DNA from 4 places in the Paenibacillus glucanolyticus genome. Region 2 is predicted to be linked to each of the others. Evidence: riboswitches for the same ligand, from Rfam matches in the RefSeq annotation. Region 2 holds a riboswitch; each other region holds the start of a gene.
What was found. Region 2 has a riboswitch for cyclic di-AMP ahead of WDY75_RS28555 (hypothetical protein). Riboswitches for the same ligand answer to the same signal wherever they lie in the genome.

Region 1: another riboswitch for cyclic di-AMP. It lies ahead of WDY75_RS30205 (C40 family peptidase); the one in region 2 lies ahead of WDY75_RS28555 (hypothetical protein).
Region 3: another riboswitch for cyclic di-AMP. It lies ahead of ehuB (ectoine/hydroxyectoine ABC transporter substrate-binding protein EhuB); the one in region 2 lies ahead of WDY75_RS28555 (hypothetical protein).
Region 4: another riboswitch for cyclic di-AMP. It lies ahead of WDY75_RS05325 (TrkH family potassium uptake protein); the one in region 2 lies ahead of WDY75_RS28555 (hypothetical protein).

The regions. Positions count from the first base shown of each region.
Region 1 is NZ_CP147845.1:6,569,102-6,573,510, reverse strand. It holds gene WDY75_RS30220 (c-type cytochrome) at 1-19, opposite strand, end outside; gene WDY75_RS30215 (GNAT family N-acetyltransferase) at 180-680, opposite strand; gene WDY75_RS30210 (C40 family peptidase) at 820-1,293, opposite strand; cyclic di-AMP (ydaO/yuaA leader) riboswitch at 1,298-1,436, opposite strand; gene WDY75_RS30205 (C40 family peptidase) at 1,839-2,312, opposite strand; cyclic di-AMP (ydaO/yuaA leader) riboswitch at 2,317-2,455, opposite strand; gene WDY75_RS30200 (hypothetical protein) at 2,802-3,629, opposite strand; gene WDY75_RS30195 (M1 family metallopeptidase) at 3,641-4,409, opposite strand, start outside.
Region 2 is NZ_CP147845.1:6,190,922-6,195,330, forward strand. It holds gene kdpA (potassium-transporting ATPase subunit KdpA) at 1-665, opposite strand, end outside; gene WDY75_RS30830 (potassium-transporting ATPase subunit F) at 696-773, opposite strand; gene WDY75_RS28555 (hypothetical protein) at 923-1,333, opposite strand; cyclic di-AMP (ydaO/yuaA leader) riboswitch at 1,462-1,630, opposite strand; cyclic di-AMP (ydaO/yuaA leader) riboswitch at 2,182-2,353, shown strand; gene WDY75_RS28560 (hypothetical protein) at 2,479-2,943, shown strand; gene WDY75_RS28565 (proline dehydrogenase family protein) at 2,967-3,887, opposite strand; gene WDY75_RS28570 (YpjP family protein) at 4,330-4,409, shown strand, end outside.
Region 3 is NZ_CP147845.1:863,117-867,525, forward strand. It holds gene WDY75_RS04015 (SDR family NAD(P)-dependent oxidoreductase) at 1-256, shown strand, start outside; gene WDY75_RS04020 (exosporium glycoprotein BclB-related protein) at 327-1,283, opposite strand; cyclic di-AMP (ydaO/yuaA leader) riboswitch at 1,780-1,924, shown strand; gene ehuB (ectoine/hydroxyectoine ABC transporter substrate-binding protein EhuB) at 2,274-3,128, shown strand; gene ehuC (ectoine/hydroxyectoine ABC transporter permease subunit EhuC) at 3,130-3,783, shown strand; gene ehuD (ectoine/hydroxyectoine ABC transporter permease subunit EhuD) at 3,787-4,409, shown strand, end outside.
Region 4 is NZ_CP147845.1:1,114,650-1,119,058, reverse strand. It holds gene WDY75_RS05335 (LysR family transcriptional regulator) at 1-420, shown strand, start outside; gene WDY75_RS05330 (potassium channel family protein) at 455-1,129, opposite strand; gene WDY75_RS05325 (TrkH family potassium uptake protein) at 1,146-2,486, opposite strand; cyclic di-AMP (ydaO/yuaA leader) riboswitch at 2,552-2,697, opposite strand; gene WDY75_RS05320 (CPBP family intramembrane glutamic endopeptidase) at 2,987-4,409, shown strand, end outside.

The DNA of each region.
Region 1 (4,409 bases), 380 kb from region 2:
TCATGATCCATTTTTGCATCGTCATATCGTCCCTTCTATGTATACTGCACTTTTGCACTTGTCTCCATTATAAACCAACATCCCTAGACAGCATAGCCAGTTGTGACAAAAAAAGCAACGATCCAAAGAGGCTTCATAAAAAATACACAAATTTGTGCTTTTTCATATAGACAAGCTTACTATTCCTCATTTGCTGGAGGCTCATACACCATACAGTGGAAAATGCCTTTTCCCTGCGGAGTAAGCCGCTCATACGTATCGGTGATGCGAAATCCCGCCCCTTCATAAGCACGGATCGCACGCTCATTCCAGGTCATTACTTCCAGATCAATCTCATCCGTAGGCCTCCTGCGCCTGGCCTCCTGCGTTATGGTCTGCATAAATCGTTTACCCATTCCACGCCCGCACCAATCAGGCCGCATGCCAAGCCCGATCCGTGTCACTTCGTGTATGGGAAACAGCTGGGCAAACCCCCACAGAGAATCCTGGTCATCCAGAATCGAGATATATTGCTGCTGGCGTATGATCGGATCGCCAAATTCCACCTCGAGCCCTTTCATCTGCTCCCAAGGAAGGAAGCCATAGATATCGTAAGGAGGGGGATAGGACCAGGTGCATATTTCTTCAGCGTGTTCCTCACGCATGATGACGGCGCGAAATGAAATAGGGGTAACATCCATTGGTAGTTTCCTCCATTCGTATATTATCCATGTACCCTTTATATAAGGGAGCGAGCTGCATGAAAAAGCCCGTCAAAGAGAGGCGGGCTCTCCTTTAACGGGCAGTAGGTCTGTGCACTGGATCGTCAGCCTCTATCATCTAGGATGATGTATCGGCCGATTGTTCATACTTATCATCACTCATGATGCGTTTGGCACCGACGTAACGCTGATCATAGTAATCCTCAGCAAGTCGGTTGATGACGACACCTCGATTCGACGAGGCATGGGCAAACTTGCCATCGCCTACATAAATGCCAACATGGGATATACCGCTCCCCGTTGTGTTGAAGAACACCAAATCGCCAGCCCGCAGATCTTTGCGGGTTATGCTTGTCCCCATATCGAATTGAGAGCCGGATTGATGCGGGAGCTTCAGGCCGAGTTTGGCATACACATACATGGTAAAACCGGAGCAGTCAAATCCGCTCGTGGTTGTACCTCCATAACTATATCTTGTACCCAATACCTTATCAATTTCCTGGTCCAGCGCACTATCGGCAAACACGCTGCCAATGCCTGAAGTGAACAGTAACGTAATACTCAGGGCTGCCGCTGATAACGTCTTCTTCAGCATGAAGAGCTCCTTCCGCTGCCTGCGAGGTTAGCTTGAGGGTTCGGTTGAAGGTCCCCTATGATCCCTTGACAGCAAGATCAATTCACCCGTAAATGGTTCCCCCGCTTCCCATATCCATGGGAATTCGGCAATCGTAATCTATGTATTAAAGCACTTACATTAATGACAAAGTTGTTACTGTACCCATTCTATCAGACAGCAAACAAGCTTGGCAATTATTTCTTGATGACTTTCGCTATTATTCAATAGCATCAGCTGTCGAAGTGTCAGGTATAATCAATTATTTTCCAATATTGCGTTTAATGAAGGCCGGGAAGGGTATATAAAAGGTAAGGATCTTTATGAAGGGCTGCCAATAATGCTGATGAAGTTGTTTCTGGATTAATAAAATTTATATTTTTTTTGAAAAGCGGGAACTTTTTCGTTGTCCCAAACGTTATAGAGGTATACACAGTGAACAAAAGAAAAAAGCCGCTGGGTGAGATCGGCACAATCTCAAAACTCCAGGGCTCTCTTATAAGGATAAATCAATAAAGTTCCAATTAGTTGTAGTTTACAGCTACAGATTTGTACGTGCTTTGACTCATCACTCGCTTAGCGCCCACATAGCGCTGTGCGTAATAGCTTTGGCTTAGCGGACTGACAATGACACCGCGAGAAGATGAGGAATGAGCGAACTTTCCACCCCCAACATAAATACCCACATGAGATACACCTTTACCGGATGTGTTAAAGAACACGAGATCGCCAGCTTTCAAATTGCTCTTGGATACTGCCGTACCTACCTTGTATTGAGCGGTAGATGTTCGTGGCAGGCTGAGACCAAGCTTCTTGTAAACATAGGTGGTGAAGCCGGAGCAGTCAAAACCATTTGTTGTGGTTCCACCTGTTTTATAAGATACACCAATGGCTGGTTTGATTGCGGTATTTAATTTGGAATCGGCGAAAGCGCTTCCGGTCCCTAATGTGAGCGCGAGGGCTAGGCCGAGAGAAACGGCCGTTAACTTCTTTTTCAAAACGAAATGCTCCTTCCAATGCCTGCGAGGTTAGCTTAAGGGTTCGGTTGAAGGTCCCCTATGATCCCTCTCTTGCGAGATCAATTCACCCAAAACGGATCCCCCGCTTCCCAATCGATATGGGAATTCGGCTCCTTAAAATGTTGATGAACCCATTCATTGACGTCTGACGTTCCAACATGATTAACGAAATAACATAGTTCCAGCAAAAGTTACAGTAAAGATGACAAAGTTGTTACTAACATATTCGTTATTTTAGCAGAGTATTAACATTTTGGCAAACGAGGAAAGTGTATATTTAAACAAAAAAACCTGTCCCAGTCATGCTGGAACGGGTTTTTTTGTAATTTCGCGCTCTGAAATTTGTGATATGGAGGATAAATGAAATCCTATTTTCTGTAAAAATGGCAGGGATTAAGATCCATGTCGCTTCCGGTTACAGTTTATTCGCGAGCCTGTCGATCATACTATTGTAACGAAATGTAACTTCTAGGAGTGCTGTGAGGATGATGATTTCCACAGATGATACTGGGAGGAAATTACCCAAATTTGGAAAAGTCCATTTAGAAAATAGGAGGCTTGCTGAATAATTAAACCGATTAGTCCTGCCCAGATGAGTGAGGCAGAGCTAAGGAGCAGAAGTATAACAACGGCGGCACCGCCCACGGTTATGGACAGGAGGACTGCCGTGCCCAGATTGTTGAAGAGAGTTAGAATAGAGCTGATCATACCGGAATCACCGATACGGCCAAACTGCATATAGAGCAGGGATATCCGAATCAGATAGGCGTACAGGAACCAGCCTGCCGCATAGGGCAGCGCGTGGAGCAGCAGAGCGGGCTCCTGGATGCCGTTGAGCAGGATCGGGAGAATTTTGGGCACAATCCAGTAGCCGGGAGCAAAGGTGAGGATCAACTCGATCAGATAGAATATCGTCACGGGTTTCCACAGCTTCTGCATTCCCGTGAAGAAGAACAAGCCGCGTTCACCTTGGGCTTCCTGGTGGAGGTTATAGAAGATGCCTGCCCGTATGAGCGGGGTGAGCACCATCCGGATGAGCAGCAATCCAGCCAGAAGCCATCCGTAGGTATGGACCGTATTGCTTAACGTCAGGCTCATCTCTCCCTCGTAGAAGAACAATAGCCGGCTCAGTTCGTTAGGTGCAGAGTCTGGATACCGCATCAGAAGGGGAACGACGGCTGATTTTACAAGTCGGTACAGGCAATATCCCCACAGCAAACGGTATAAGAAGAGCAGAATAGAGACGTATAATTGGTCTTTAACACTGGTCCACCCTTGGCCTGCATAAGTTTTCATGTGCTCACCCCTCACCATGACAGGCTACCGAACAGCGTCTCCACGAGTTTGGTAATGCTGAGATTCCAGCGTGTCACCACTTTCGGATCCATTCCTGCCTTCATATAATTATTGATGTGTTTGTTCTCAAGAACCATGGAGTATTTCGGGTCAACCATCGCCCAGGATAGCGGCGAGGTGTAGTCCAGAGTGTAAGTGACTTTACCGTCCTTGCCACTCCAGGTTCGCTCCACGGTCTTGCCGTCCTCGAACGCAAATATGATCGGGACATCGGTAACATCTCCGTCTTTGCTTGTAATCTTGACCGTAGATTCATACTCTGGATTGTCCTGCGTCCCTTTATTTTTGGTTTTGATCAGATCGATTGCGACGTCCGCCATTTGGTTTCCATATACATACTGGTCAAAATAAGACTGCCAGGAGGTTTTGCTTACTTGTTCAACGACCTTCTGGAAGTCGGACGTGGTGGGGTGCTTGAAACGGTATTTCTGGGCATAGGTGTTCAGAATCTTCTCCATCATCCGTGGACCGACCTGCCGTTCTATGCCTTGCAGTACAAGTTTGCCTCTCGTGTAAACGTTCAGTGCATAGTTTTCGTGGGAGCTGTATTTCCAGGAATCCATTTTCAGCGGTGCAGGTGAGGTAATCGACGCTCCTTGAGCTGCGGTGTTGGAGGTAATGCCGTATTCCTTCTCCATCACTCTCTCTTCAGCATAGGTCGCAAAGGCCTCGTCCAGCCAGGCTTCCTCAAACTCGTTATTCGCAATAATCCCGTAAAAA
Region 2 (4,409 bases):
AGAGCAGCCACCGGACCTACCGCAATTTGCTGCTCGCTTCCTTCCATCGTGGTCACGCTGAGCGCAGGCTTCAGGGTCTGAGGCACCTGCAGGGCGACCAGCACCATTGCAATGATGAAGGCCGCCGGAATGAATACCCGGATATGAGCCTTCACAAAGTCCTCGAAGAAGTTGCCGACGGTTGTCCCCTTACTGGTCACTGCCCGGATAAAAGCGATGGCCACGCACAGCCCGGTCGCCGCCGATGTAAACATCATCATCGTAATGACAGCCATCTGCGCAAAATAGGATAGCCCCGACTCTCCGCTGTAATGCTGCAGATTCGTATTGGTCATAAAGCTGATGATCGTATTGAATGACAAGGTTGATTCCATATTATCGATTCCGTTCGGGTTGAACGGCAGTACCTTTTGCAGCCGCAGAATCAGGTAGCCTGAAGCTACCAGTATGATATTCGTAATGACAAAGCTGAGAGCATACCCTTTCCAGGTCATCCCCTTGCGGTCTTTCAAGCCAATCAGTGCAAATATCGGCTTCTCTGCCCAGGAGAACCATTTATCGGTTCGGTTATCTTCATTGCGAAATACCTGATATAGATAGGTTCCGAGCGGCTTAACCAGCAGCAGCAGAACCAGAATAACGATGGCAATTTGTATAATGCCCATGACGAGTGCCTTCCTCCTTCAGCGGTTCCCCTAGAATTTTTCAGGGTGAACCAGCGCATAAATCAAATACAGAAAAATAAAGAGCGTACATACCAATAATATGATCACAGCTGATCAGCCTCCGGTTCTGAAACCACGCGTCCACACCAGGACATAAACAGCATGAACAGTCCGTAGGTCCCTCCTAATATGAGCACCATATAAAAATCCTGCATAATCCAATCCTCCACGAACCGTATTTGGCATTAAATCTGCAACTAGCTGACAATGGACGAAATCAGGAAAGATACCTGATGATGGTTCGTATGAAGCACCACATCGGCGCCCAGTCCCTTATATATCAACCGCGGATTGCTGGAGTGGGTAATGACGTAAATCGACTTTGTTGTCCATGTCCGGCAAATCCGCAAATAGCGGCAGCACAGATTCAAGCTGCTTTCGAACAGAAACACCTTGCTGACGGGAAACTCGGGAATGATCCAGGTTGACTCGTCTCTGGTATCAATCAGAATAATGTCTTTGCAGCCCAGTTCCATCATCCTCTCCTGCTCGGCCCGATTGTTGGCTATAGCTGCAAACGAAATATGTTTGTACATCAACTGGCGGATAAATTCCTCCCCGGCCTTATTCGGGGCGGATACCAAGATGAAATCCTGCGGTTTCTCCATGTGTTTCTCCTCCTAAGTTTCAGAAAGAGAAGGCAACAAAAAGAAGCCTGCGGGAGGAGAAGAACTCTTCCCGCAGGCTTCTTATTCATCCACGGTGAAATACACCGTGGCTAAAGTCCACGACAATCGTTGCCTCTCTCGATACGCTTACGAGGTTAGCTGACGGATTCGGGCGTGAGAGTCGCCCTACCCATAGACCGTTATCTTGTCTATGGGATTCACCCCTGAGAGATCAAGTTCATCTCCCGACTGGTTCCCCCGTTCCTTTTCCATTCAAGGACTCAGCGAAAATTGAAAACGAGTAGCATGTTATTCAATTAGCTATTGACTTATATTCCAAGCCTGGCAGAACTGTACAGCCGTCAGAGTCAAGCCGTGAGAGTCGCTTGACCCTGAGCCTCTGGAAGACCCATGGTGCCTTCGCCGAGGTTCTCATTCATAAAGGAGAACCGCAGCTCTCACACTGCCTTGTATCCTTATGAATCTTATCGACCGGCTGCCGCTGTGCCCTGCTCTTGGAATCATCCGTCAATTCATAGTTCGTATCATACGTCCGGCCGTGCGGGATGTAAATGAGCTCAGAAACACGTGTGGCTGAATGTGGAACAAGATCTAACCAGTATGTCTTCATTATCTCTCGAATACTGCTCCATACTATGTATTTCTCTTGTTTTCTCGAATTTATCGCAATCCATCGAGATACTGAGATTTTGCCATGATAATAGATGACAATACCAAATGTACACGTTTTCTTTTACGGATTTCATCGATTTTCGGAATGTATGCGTCAAATACGGTCATTTACTTTTGGCTGCCTCCGGCGTATGATTCATCCATCTATTCGCAACACACGTTATACGCTGAGCTCCCGACAGATCGGGAGACGGGGGAACCAATATCACCGATAGGACTTCTGTTGGTGAATGGGGTGAATCCGCGATGCCTGACCAGGCATTGTGGTAGGGCGCTCTCAAGCCCGAATCCGACAGCTAACCTCGTAGGCGTATTGAGAGAGAACACGATCCAGCCAAGCTAAAGCGGCCGCTTCATCGGCTGCTAACCGGAAAAAGGCCTGGAGAGCGGGGTTTCTCTGCTCACCAGGCCTTTTTGTCTTGCATATAACATCTTATAAGGGAGCGTAGATCATGACGAAACTCATCGAATTCGAAGCACAGGCAACAGCCATCCAAACAGCGCCAACAATATGTGAAGAGCCCATCCGCTATATGGAGATGTTCCGTTTCGACTGGGGCTCGGCTGAACGCTTTATCCCCTGGAGTGATCGAAGCTGGAACTGCGGCTTGTTCAAAATCAGCTGCGGAGAAGCAGCCGGTTATGCGGAATATGCCCTGCCGAGCACGAGAGAATTCGCAGATCTGGTCCGCTGGGCATCTGTATTTGCAAGGCTGCGGGGCATGCCCGTGACTGAGGCCATACGCTATGCTCAGAAGCAGCAGCAATGGGGATCCACTCGGATGCTGCTCGCCGTATCGGCGTTAGCCGATCTGGAGGCGGACCTGCACCAGCATGTAACTCGCGAACGGTTAGGCAGCCTCCCGCTGGAGCGGTCCTTCCTGATGGATTGCTCGCAAGCTTATTATTTCTTTTAAGGTAAGGGCGGTGTTCACACCCCTCACTTGAACATATTTTTCAGCACCATCATGAGGTTAGCCGGCTTCTCCGCCAGCCGCCGGGTGAAGTACGGGTACCACATCGTCCCGTAGGGCATATAACAACGGATGCGATAGCCATCCTCTGCAAGCGCAGCCTGATCGTTCATTCGCAGCCCGTACAGCATCTGAAATTCGAAATCCTCTTTCTCTATGCGGCTCTGCTCGGCAAACACCTTGACCCAGTCGATGATATTGTCATCGTGCGTGGCAATCGCAGTGTACGCTCCCTGATCGAAATGCATTTTGATCAATTTTTTATAGTTATCGATCACTTCGCGTTTCTGCTGAAAGGCAATGGTTCCGGGCTCTTTATATGCCCCCTTTACCAGGCGCAGATTGACCCCCGCCTCCATCAGGCTTCGCACGTCTTCCTCCGTGCGGAACAAGTAGGCCTGCATCACGGTGCCCACATTGGGCAGCCCCTCCTTATGGAGCCGCAGCGTCATATCGATTGTCGCCTGGGTATATGGCGAATCCTCCATATCCAGACGCACGAAATTGCGAAACTCTTTCGCCTTTTTCACCACCGACTTGATATTCTCGTAAGCCTTCTCAAGGTCCAGTGCCATGCCCATCTGCGTCGGTTTCAATGACACATTTGACTGCACTCCCCGCTGTGCGATTCCCTCCACAAGCTTCAAATATTCCTCGCGGTATTCGGCCGCTTCGTCCTGCGTCGTAATGCCCTCCCCCAGATGATCCAGCGTGACGAGAATGCCCTTCGCATTGAGCCTCTCGATTTCATCCAAGGCCTCATCCAGCGTATTGCCGGCAATGAATCGGCCTGCCAATTTCCTTCCGTATTTGATCGACAGCCACTTCACGAGTTTATTGCCGGACACCGTCAGGATCACTTTACGGTAAAACTCGGTTCCGTCCATGCATGCGCCCCCTTTGTAAGGTAAACCAAATGCACCCTCTACCTTAACTCATATGCAAAAATCATGACGGCATGCAGGAAGACATACATATCACGCAGGCAATGGCCGTGTCGGAGCGATTCTGGCTTTCCGGCATGCAAAGAAACCTCTCCATTACGATAGTGGAGAGGTTTCTTTGCATGCCGAAGATTCTTTTATTGAGCATTTTAAAATCATTATAGTTCCGATTGATTTTTCGATTTGCAGACAATTGAAGTAGAAAAGTTCGCCATATGTAAAAGAGATAACTGTAAATATTATAATATACCATTTTTACTATTATAAATTCATAATCACACTATTTTTTTAGAGAAAACACAACTTTTTTCATTTGTTAAATTTTAGGATTTTAATATATATTATTCGTGTTAATTACAAAAAATAACAGTAAGGGGTTGATTTTTTGAGTTTTTGGGGAGTAATTAAAAAAGTAGCCGCTTTTTTGGCTTTGGTAATGTTATTAAATACGGTATTTGCAGCAAT
Region 3 (4,409 bases), 1.3 Mb from region 2:
GCTGACGCAGTCGATGGGCGCTGATTATGCCTCCAGAGGAATCCGGGTCAATGCAGTGTGCCCGGGTTATATCGATACTCCGCTTATTCAGGGAAGAACTGAAGCGATCACGCAGCACTTGGTCGGCCTGCATCCGATGGGGCGCTTGGGGCAGCCTGAAGAAGTAGCTAAAGCCGTGCTGTTTCTTGCCAGCGAAGACGCATCCTTTATTACTGGCACCACCTTGCTGGTGGATGGCGGATATACAGCGGTTTAAACCATATGAAGAAGCCCCGAGCATGCTCGGGGCTTCTTTGTTATATATGACAGATACGGGATAGGGCAAATTATATAATGCTGACGCCAGCACTGCCGTAACCGGCAGTTGCAGTGATCAGAGTCAGACCTGTTGCTGTTGTGGAGAATACCATCAACAAGCGGGTATTTGCTGCAACCGGAATAGCCAGGCCATCCAAGAAGCCGTTGCTGACCGTACCCAATGTGACTGCGCCGGTATATGGGGGAGCCAATGTGACAAGGGCACCGGGGATTGGCGTGAAGATATTGCTTGTAGCCGGAGCGCTGTACAGCTGGGCTGTGACCGTAACAGTAGTTCCAAGCAGGTCGAGTGCCAAGGTGTTGCTGAAGGTTGCGGAAATTGCCGTGATGGTGCCTGCGCGTGGCGTATTGAAAGCAAAGTCAAGCGCAGTACCTCCCGCACCCGTAAGGTCGATCGTTCCGCCAGCGAGCGTAACGGTTGGACCCGAAATACCGAAGCCTACGAGACCAACCGTTCCGACCAAACCTCCAACAATGGTTGTAAGCGCAAGAGGTATGCCGGATGCGAAAGGAATGATCGCTCCTCCACCTGGCAACCCAGTAGCCCCTGTTGGCCCAGTAGGGCCGACGGCTCCAGCAGGACCAACGGGTCCGATCGCTCCAGCAGCACCGGCAGGTCCGACAGGTCCGACAGGTCCGACAGGTCCAACGGGTCCTGCAGGTCCTGTTGGACCCGGAATGCCTGTTGACGATCCAGCAGGTCCAGCAGGCCCAATTGGCCCAGCTGGCCCGACAGGTCCAACGGGTCCAAGAGCTCCAACCGGCCCCACAGGTCCGACTGGTCCAAGAGGTCCCTGCGGTCCAACCGGTCCGCGGGGGCCTCTGACACAGTGGCGACGAATCGGTTTGTGTCCACCTTTACCACTATTGCCGTTATCAGGACATCTTTTTTTCTTGGCGTGCAGTACTTTTTTCTCTATCTTTTTAAGAGCACACAATTTTCTCTTTCTAGAAGAACAATCCAAATCAAGCACCTCCTTTAGATTTGCTTTATACTACGCAGATGCTCTCTTAGCCGCATGGGTTAACAGCTTATAAATGATAGATATATACCTATTATTTTAAGAATGTACGATAGCCTCTGAGGAATCAGTCTATAAACGAATAGCGAAAAAAAGCGATCGTGATGATATTGGAATAGCGAAATTGGGGGCTAACAAAGCTTATAATGGATCGTGTTGAAAAAAAATTCTGTTTCGAAGTTGAGGGCTTGTCTCCTCTGCATCGTTCATGATTCATGTCATGAATGATCTACCGCATGAATTATCTGTTATCTGATGGGCGCAATGCCTGCTGTATAGCGAAAAACACACCTCCGAACAAGGAGGCGACAGGCAGGGGACAGCCCTGAATTTGTGGAGATTATGGCTACTAATATGCCTTGGAAGAGCGCTGATTTCACCTCCGAATTTCCAGAAAATGCAGCTCCAGGGGTTTGACTTTTACTGAGCTTCCCTTTATCATGAACACACGCTTAGTTTCCGGCATACATTTCCGGAGAGCGGGGGAACCAGTTTCATCAGGGGCGAGTCACTTGAATTCACGAGTGTAGGGTACCATCTTACCCGAGTCCGTCAGCTAACCTCGTCAGCAGTGGATGGGTCTTGTATACATAATGGATGTTCATAACAAAGGCCCTTTATTCTCTATAGGGGCCTTTTCTCTATTTTTTGACCCCCTGCTGGCGGAGCTATGTCTAGATCCCCTGTTTGGTGGTCTTTTTGTATTCTGCAAAAGAGGAGGGCAATGCCTGCTAATGTTTAGCCAATTGAATCAGTCAGACGGTTTGGGTTTACAAGGCACAGGGAAATGGATGCAACCTCTCCCCTGAGCCCCCGGACTGTGCAAGTGTGTCTGAATGTCACATATCCGAGTTAACACATGTGTTAACATGGATAATTTCCTCATGCCGTTTTTAGGAACAACAAAATCATTTCGAAAGGTTGTGGAAGGTGTTGAAGAAAGTTGTTGTGCTGTTGTTGTCATTGGTTATGGTGGTATCGGTCGCGGCCTGCGGCGATAAGGGGAGCACGCTGGAACGGGCCAAAGAGCAGGGGTATATTACCGTAGGTTTTGCCAATGAAAAGCCTTATGCCTACAAAGAGGCCAGCGGGGAGCTTACAGGCGAAGCCGTTGAGATTGCCCGTGTCATTCTGGAGCGACTTGGCATTAAGGAGATGAGAGGTGAGCTTACGGAGTTCGGCTCCCTGGTTGCCGGGCTTCAGGCGGAACGGTTTGACCTGATCACTGCAGGCATGTTCATCAATCCGGACCGCTGCTCCGCCGTTTTGTTTGCTAATCCGGAGTACAGCATAGGGGAAGCTCTTGCCGTGAAGCAAGGGAATCCAAGTGGACTCGGAAGTTACGAAGATATTGCCAAGGATGATCAGGCGAAGGTGGCCGTCATGACTGGCGCGGTTGAAATCGGCTATATGGAGAAGTCAGGCATCCCTTCGGACCGGATCATACAGGTTCCCGATCAGGCCTCGGCCATCAGTGCCCTCCAGGCAGACCGGGTGCAGGCGATTACCATGACGGGACCGTCCCTGCAGGCGATGCTGGATTCGGCCAGCGATGACAACATCGAACGCGTCGCGGATTTCGAACAGCCGGTCATCGACGGTGAAAGCGTTCGGGGCTATGGGGCCACGGCATTCCGTCAAGCGGATACCGAATTCCAGGAGGCTTATAATGCGGAGCTTGAAAAAATGAAGGAGTCAGGTGAGCTGCTGGAGATCTTGCAGAAGTTTGGATTTACCGAAGAAGAGCTGCCGGGCGAGATGACAGCCGCTGCGCTTTGCGGTGAATAGTATGCCGAATTCATGGATCGATTTTCTTCCTACTCTGCTGAAAGGAGCGGAGATTACGGTTTTGGTCGCCTTCTTTTCAGCTGTTCTGGCCATTGCCATGTCCTTCGCAGCCGGTTTATCCAGACTGTCGAAGCTGTGGATCGTCCGCACGGTTACAGCCGTGTATGTGGAAATCTTTCGGGGAACCTCCTTGCTGGTGCAGCTGTTCTGGTTGTATTTTGCTCTTCCGTTTATCGGCATTGAGCTTCCCAAAATGCTGGCAGCCATCCTTGCGATTGGATTCAACTTTGGCGCATATGGCTCCGAGATTGTCCGAAGCACGGTGCTGGCTGTTCCAAAAGGACAGTGGGAAGCTTCGGTGGCGCTTAATATGAAGCCATGGCAAAGGATGTGGAATGTTATATTGCCTCAAGCTTCACTGCGAATGCTCCCGCCATTCGGAAATCAGCTGGTGGAACTCATCAAATCTACGTCACTTGTCTATTTCATCACGATGGCGGATCTGACGTATCAGGCCATGGTGCTGCGCAACAACTATATTTCCTGGACAACCGAGATTCTGGTGCTGCTGCTTCTTATGTATTTTGTCATAGCTACGCTTGTCTCGATGGCAGTTCGGTTGCTGGAGCGTAAATGGACGGCGGGGAGGCTATAGCGGATGTGGGATTGGAATTATGTGTTTGATATCCTGCCGGAATTGCTGAGTGCATTAAAAATGACGGTATGGGTGACGCTCTGCGCTTTTGTGGTGGCCTTGATAATCGGGCTGCTGTTTGCCTTTGCTGCTCGAAGCCAGTGGAAGCCTGTGTCGCTCATGACCAAAGGTATTATCGAATTTATCCGCAATACACCGCTGCTGGTTCAGGTCTTCTTCCTGTACTACAGTCTGCCGCTCCTTACCGGAATCTCCATTCCGGCCTTCTATGCCGGGGTGATCGGTCTTGGGCTGCATTACAGCACGTATCTGTCCGAAGTGTATCGTTCTGGCATCGAAGGGGTCCCCAAGGGGCAGTGGGAAGCTGCAACTGCTCTGAATTACACGAAAGCCCAAACCTGGCGGAGCATTATTCTGCCGCAAGCGGTGCCGCCTATTATTCCGGTGCTGGGCAATTATTTGATTGTCATGTTTAAGGAAACACCGATTCTGTGTGCCATTACGCTTGTTGAGATGATGCTGACAGCCAAGAATATCGTTTCCCAGTCGTTTCGTGCATTCGAGCCGTATACGCTGGTTGGCATTCTGTTTCTAATTATCAGTTATATCGCGTCTTTGCTGGTGCA
Region 4 (4,409 bases), 1.6 Mb from region 2:
GTCATTCCCTCATCGCACCCGCTGGCTGACATCGAAGACGTCGGAATCGAGCAGCTCCAAGGACTGCCAATGATTATCTTCTCGACCGGAACGTGGTACCGCAAGCTGACGGATGACCTGTTCCACCGCTGGGGCATTATGCCGGATATTCGAATGGAAATTGACTCCTTCGAGGCGATCGTCCGTTTGATTCCTACCTGCAAGGCGGCAGCGCTTCTGCCCAAGTCGTATCTCCGTCCGCAGTTATTATCCGATAACGGACTGGTCGACATTCATATTCCCGCACTCATCGAAACCCGTCGAACGACGTCGCTGATTTACGGCCAGGCCTCGGAGCTCAGCAAAGCGGCCAGCAGGTGGATTGATGAGACAGAGATTCTGTTCCGGAGACTGGAAGAGGAAAAATCAAAAAAAACCTGACAGCGTTCATAGCCGTCAGGTTTTTCTTCTATATTTATTTCTCAAGCATGTTCACGACTTCAGATTCAAAGCGGTCTACGTTATCATTGGATCCGATAACGACCATAATATCGCCCGAGTTCACCACGTCCATGGCGGTCGGAGCCACAATAATGCCGGTTTGCTTATTCAGGGCTACCACGCTTACGCCATAACGAACCCTCGTATTCAGCTCGCTCAGTGTTTTTCCGTCCATGCAGTCCGTAACCGTCATCTCCACAATCAAATAGTCCTTGGATAATTCGATATAGTCAAGCAGGTTCGGCGTAACGAGCTGGTGAGCTACCCGAATGCCCATATCCCGCTCCGGAAAGATGACCCGGTCCACGCCCAGCTTCTCCAGAGCCCGGCCATGCAGGACCGAAATGGCCTTGGCCACTACCGTGGTAACACCAAGCTCTTTCAACAAGATGGCGGATAAAATACTCATCTGGATATCATTCCCGATTGCAACAATCCCACAATCGAAGTTGCGGATCCCGAGTGATTTAAGCACCTCTTCATCTGTAGCATCCGCGACCACCGTATGTGTTAGCAGCTCGCTCATATCCTCGACAACCTCTTCGTTCCGGTCGATGCCGAGCACCTCATATCCCTGTTCCATCAGTTCAAGCGCCAGGCTGGAGCCAAATCGTCCTAAACCGATAATTGCAAATTGCTTTGGTTTCATGTCTCTCCTATACTCCTTATCCAATAATCATTTTGCCTTCCGGATGACGATATAATTCTTTACCCTTTTTCGGCCCTAGTGCATAAGCAAGTGTCAGCGGACCCAATCGTCCTGCAAACATCGTAATACTAATCAATATTTTGCCGAACACGGTCAGATCAGGCGTTAAGCCCATCGAGAGCCCCACCGTACCGAACGCGGACGTTGTTTCGAACAGGATTTCCAGGAACTCCCCTTCCTCTGTCGTGGACAGAATCATGGAGACCGCAAGAACGAGCAGCAAGGCGAGAAGTGCGATGGTTAACGCCTTCAGTACCCGCTCCTGTGCAAGCCGATAACGGAACATGACGATGTCGTCGCGTCCCCGCATCATGGCGATGACCGCACCAACCATTATGGTAAACGTCGTTGTTTTGATACCACCCCCGGTTGATCCGGGAGATGCGCCGATAAACATGAGAATCACGATGAAAAACTGTGTGGCCTGCCTTAGGCCCGTAATATCTATAGTATTCGCACCCGCTGTGCGCGGCGTTACAGATTGGAACAACGCTCCTAAGAACTTCCCGCCCCAATTGAGGGAGCCGAGCGTTCGCGGATTGGTGAATTCAAATATGAGAATAACGATAAATCCGAGCAGCAGCAGCGCTCCTGTCATAGAGAGCACCACCTTGGAATGCAATGACAGTCTCCGCTGTTTCCGAAAGTCAATCAGATCAGACAATACAATGAAGCCAATACCGCCTGAAACAATCAAAAACATCACGACTACGTTTACCACCGGATCGTATACATACCCGGTCAAGCTTCGAAAATCGCCAAACAAATCGAAACCGGCATTGTTGAACATGGTCACCGCATGAAAAACACCGTAATATATCGCTTTTCCGATCGGCATATCAAACACCCACCGGATAGACAGCAGTACAGCGCCACAAGCCTCAATCACGAGTGAGTATAACAATACTCTGCGAATCAGCCTTACGATGCCTTCCATCGAGGATTGATTCATCGCCTCCTGCAGGACAAGACGATCCTTGAGGGAAATTCGCCGTTTGAGGACCAGGGCAAACAAAGTAGCCATCGTCATGAAGCCGAGCCCGCCAATCTGAATCAGCAGCATGATCACGATCTGACCGAAAGAACTGAATGTTGTCCCTGTATCCACCACAACCAGACCCGTTACGCACGTTGCTGATGTCGAAGTGAACAATGCATCAATAAATCCAAGCGGCTCGCCGGTTCTACTGGAAATCGGCAGCATTAACAATGCAGCCCCGATGAAGATAATGGCCGCAAAACCAAGCACCAGAATCTGCGGCGGGGACAACCTGAGCCATTTTAATTTGGAGTTCAATCCGTCACCTTCTTAAAAAAAGTCAAAGAAAAAAGACACTGGAAAACGCAGTGCCCCTTACGGTCTGGTTCCTGTGCTGCAGCCTACGAGGTTAGCTGACGGATTCGGGCATTTCCACAGGTCGCCCTATTCATTATTCTATAGAATAATGAAATTCACCCCAATTACATGGTTCCCCCATTTTCAGTACGAAATTCGGCTGGAATATTCGGTTCCTTGAAGCATGATGTGATTATAACCCAATCCGGTACGTAACCCAACGCCGTTTTTCACCCAAAAAGTCTTTAAAAGAGCTCGAATTGGGCATATTCAAGAATACAAGCGTATGGTTCTCTAACATTTTCGAAACCTTTCATTCATTTTCATCGTTTTATTTCATTATTACCAAATTGGGATAAGCTGCTTATCCCTTTCATATCTATGTTATATTGGCTCTATGCGTTCTTCATCAGGCAGCTCTAATACCCAGTGGAGTATCAACTTTCCAGAGGAGGAAATTCATGAATCGTGCAAGAGAGCCTTTGAGGCTGAAGCCCAACTTGAAGCAGCTCATCGCGCCTGCCGCAGTTGGCCTGATTTTGTTCCTGTTATTTCAGGTATTTCCATCAGCCAATACGGATTCTACCGAGATGGCCACTCCGGATATTATATCCAAAGCACAAGCCCAGCAAGCCGCTTCCAGGTTCGCACAGGAGCACTTGCAGTTCTCCGCTGCGGAAGCTGAGGAGACATTGATTACATATCAATCCAAATCGGAGCTTTACGGATATTTAGCGAGGGAAAAGAAACTCTCGGAGTACAACAAAACCTTTGAGGCCAAATATCCCTATGACGTATACCGCGTTCGCTTCAGCGAGCCGGGAGGCGATGCCCTCAATGTGGACGTGCATATGCAGAATTCCGGCATCGTTGGGTTCTCGTATGATTTTGCCCGCTCCAGTTATGACCGGATTGAACTGAACAAGGGTAAAGTGCAGAAACAAATGCTCCTTGTCGTAGAGGACGGCATGACTTTGGCCGATAAGCAGCAGCTTGCCGAGCCTTGGCTCAAGCGTGCAGGCTACGATATTTCGCATCTGAAGCTGGTTACGCGGGAAGGAGAACCCCGGCTGAAATACGTGGATCCGGAAACCAAGATCGGCGATTCCGTGCTGGAGCTGCGCTTCACCTTCGAGCACGGGAAATTACGCTCCTATGAGCCATCCTTCTCGATTCCGGCTGCGCATTCCGCTTATGTTAACAAGCAGACTCAAGATGCAACACTGCTGACGCTGGCGGGTTACGGTTTGTTTACCCTGATTCTTGGCATACTTGCCATTGTGTACAGTGTGAAGACCAGAGCTTACACCTCGTTTAAACGCGGCTTGTTCCTATCGGCGCTGCTATTCGTTATTCAAATGCTGAATACGTACAATCTGGTACCCGTGTTCAAATCCGAGGGCATGTCTTCTACCGGCATTCTCGGCATGATGATATTCTATGCGGTCTATTCACTCATCTTCTCCGCGCTGCTCTACTTTTCCCTGGTCGGGGGCAACGGGCTGTGGCAAAAAGAAGACGGCCTTAACCCATGGCCGCGGGCCAAGGAAGCCGGGTATGGACGTTATGTGCTGGATAGCATGAAGCTGGGGTATATGTGGGCGTTCATTCTGCTCGGAGTTCAATCTCTGATCTTTATTGTTCTTGGTCTTACCTTGAATACATGGTCCACAACCGATGCCACGCAATCGCCTTACAATATGCTGTATCCATGGCTGTTCCCTTTGATGGCCTGGTTTGCAGGCATATCGGAGGAAGCCGTATACCGGCTGTTTGGTATTAAAATGGTGAAGAAAATCGTTCGCAATACCTTTGTGGCAAGTTTGATCACCTCGCTCATCTGGGCGCTGGGGCATACGCTTTATCCGATATACCCTGTGATCT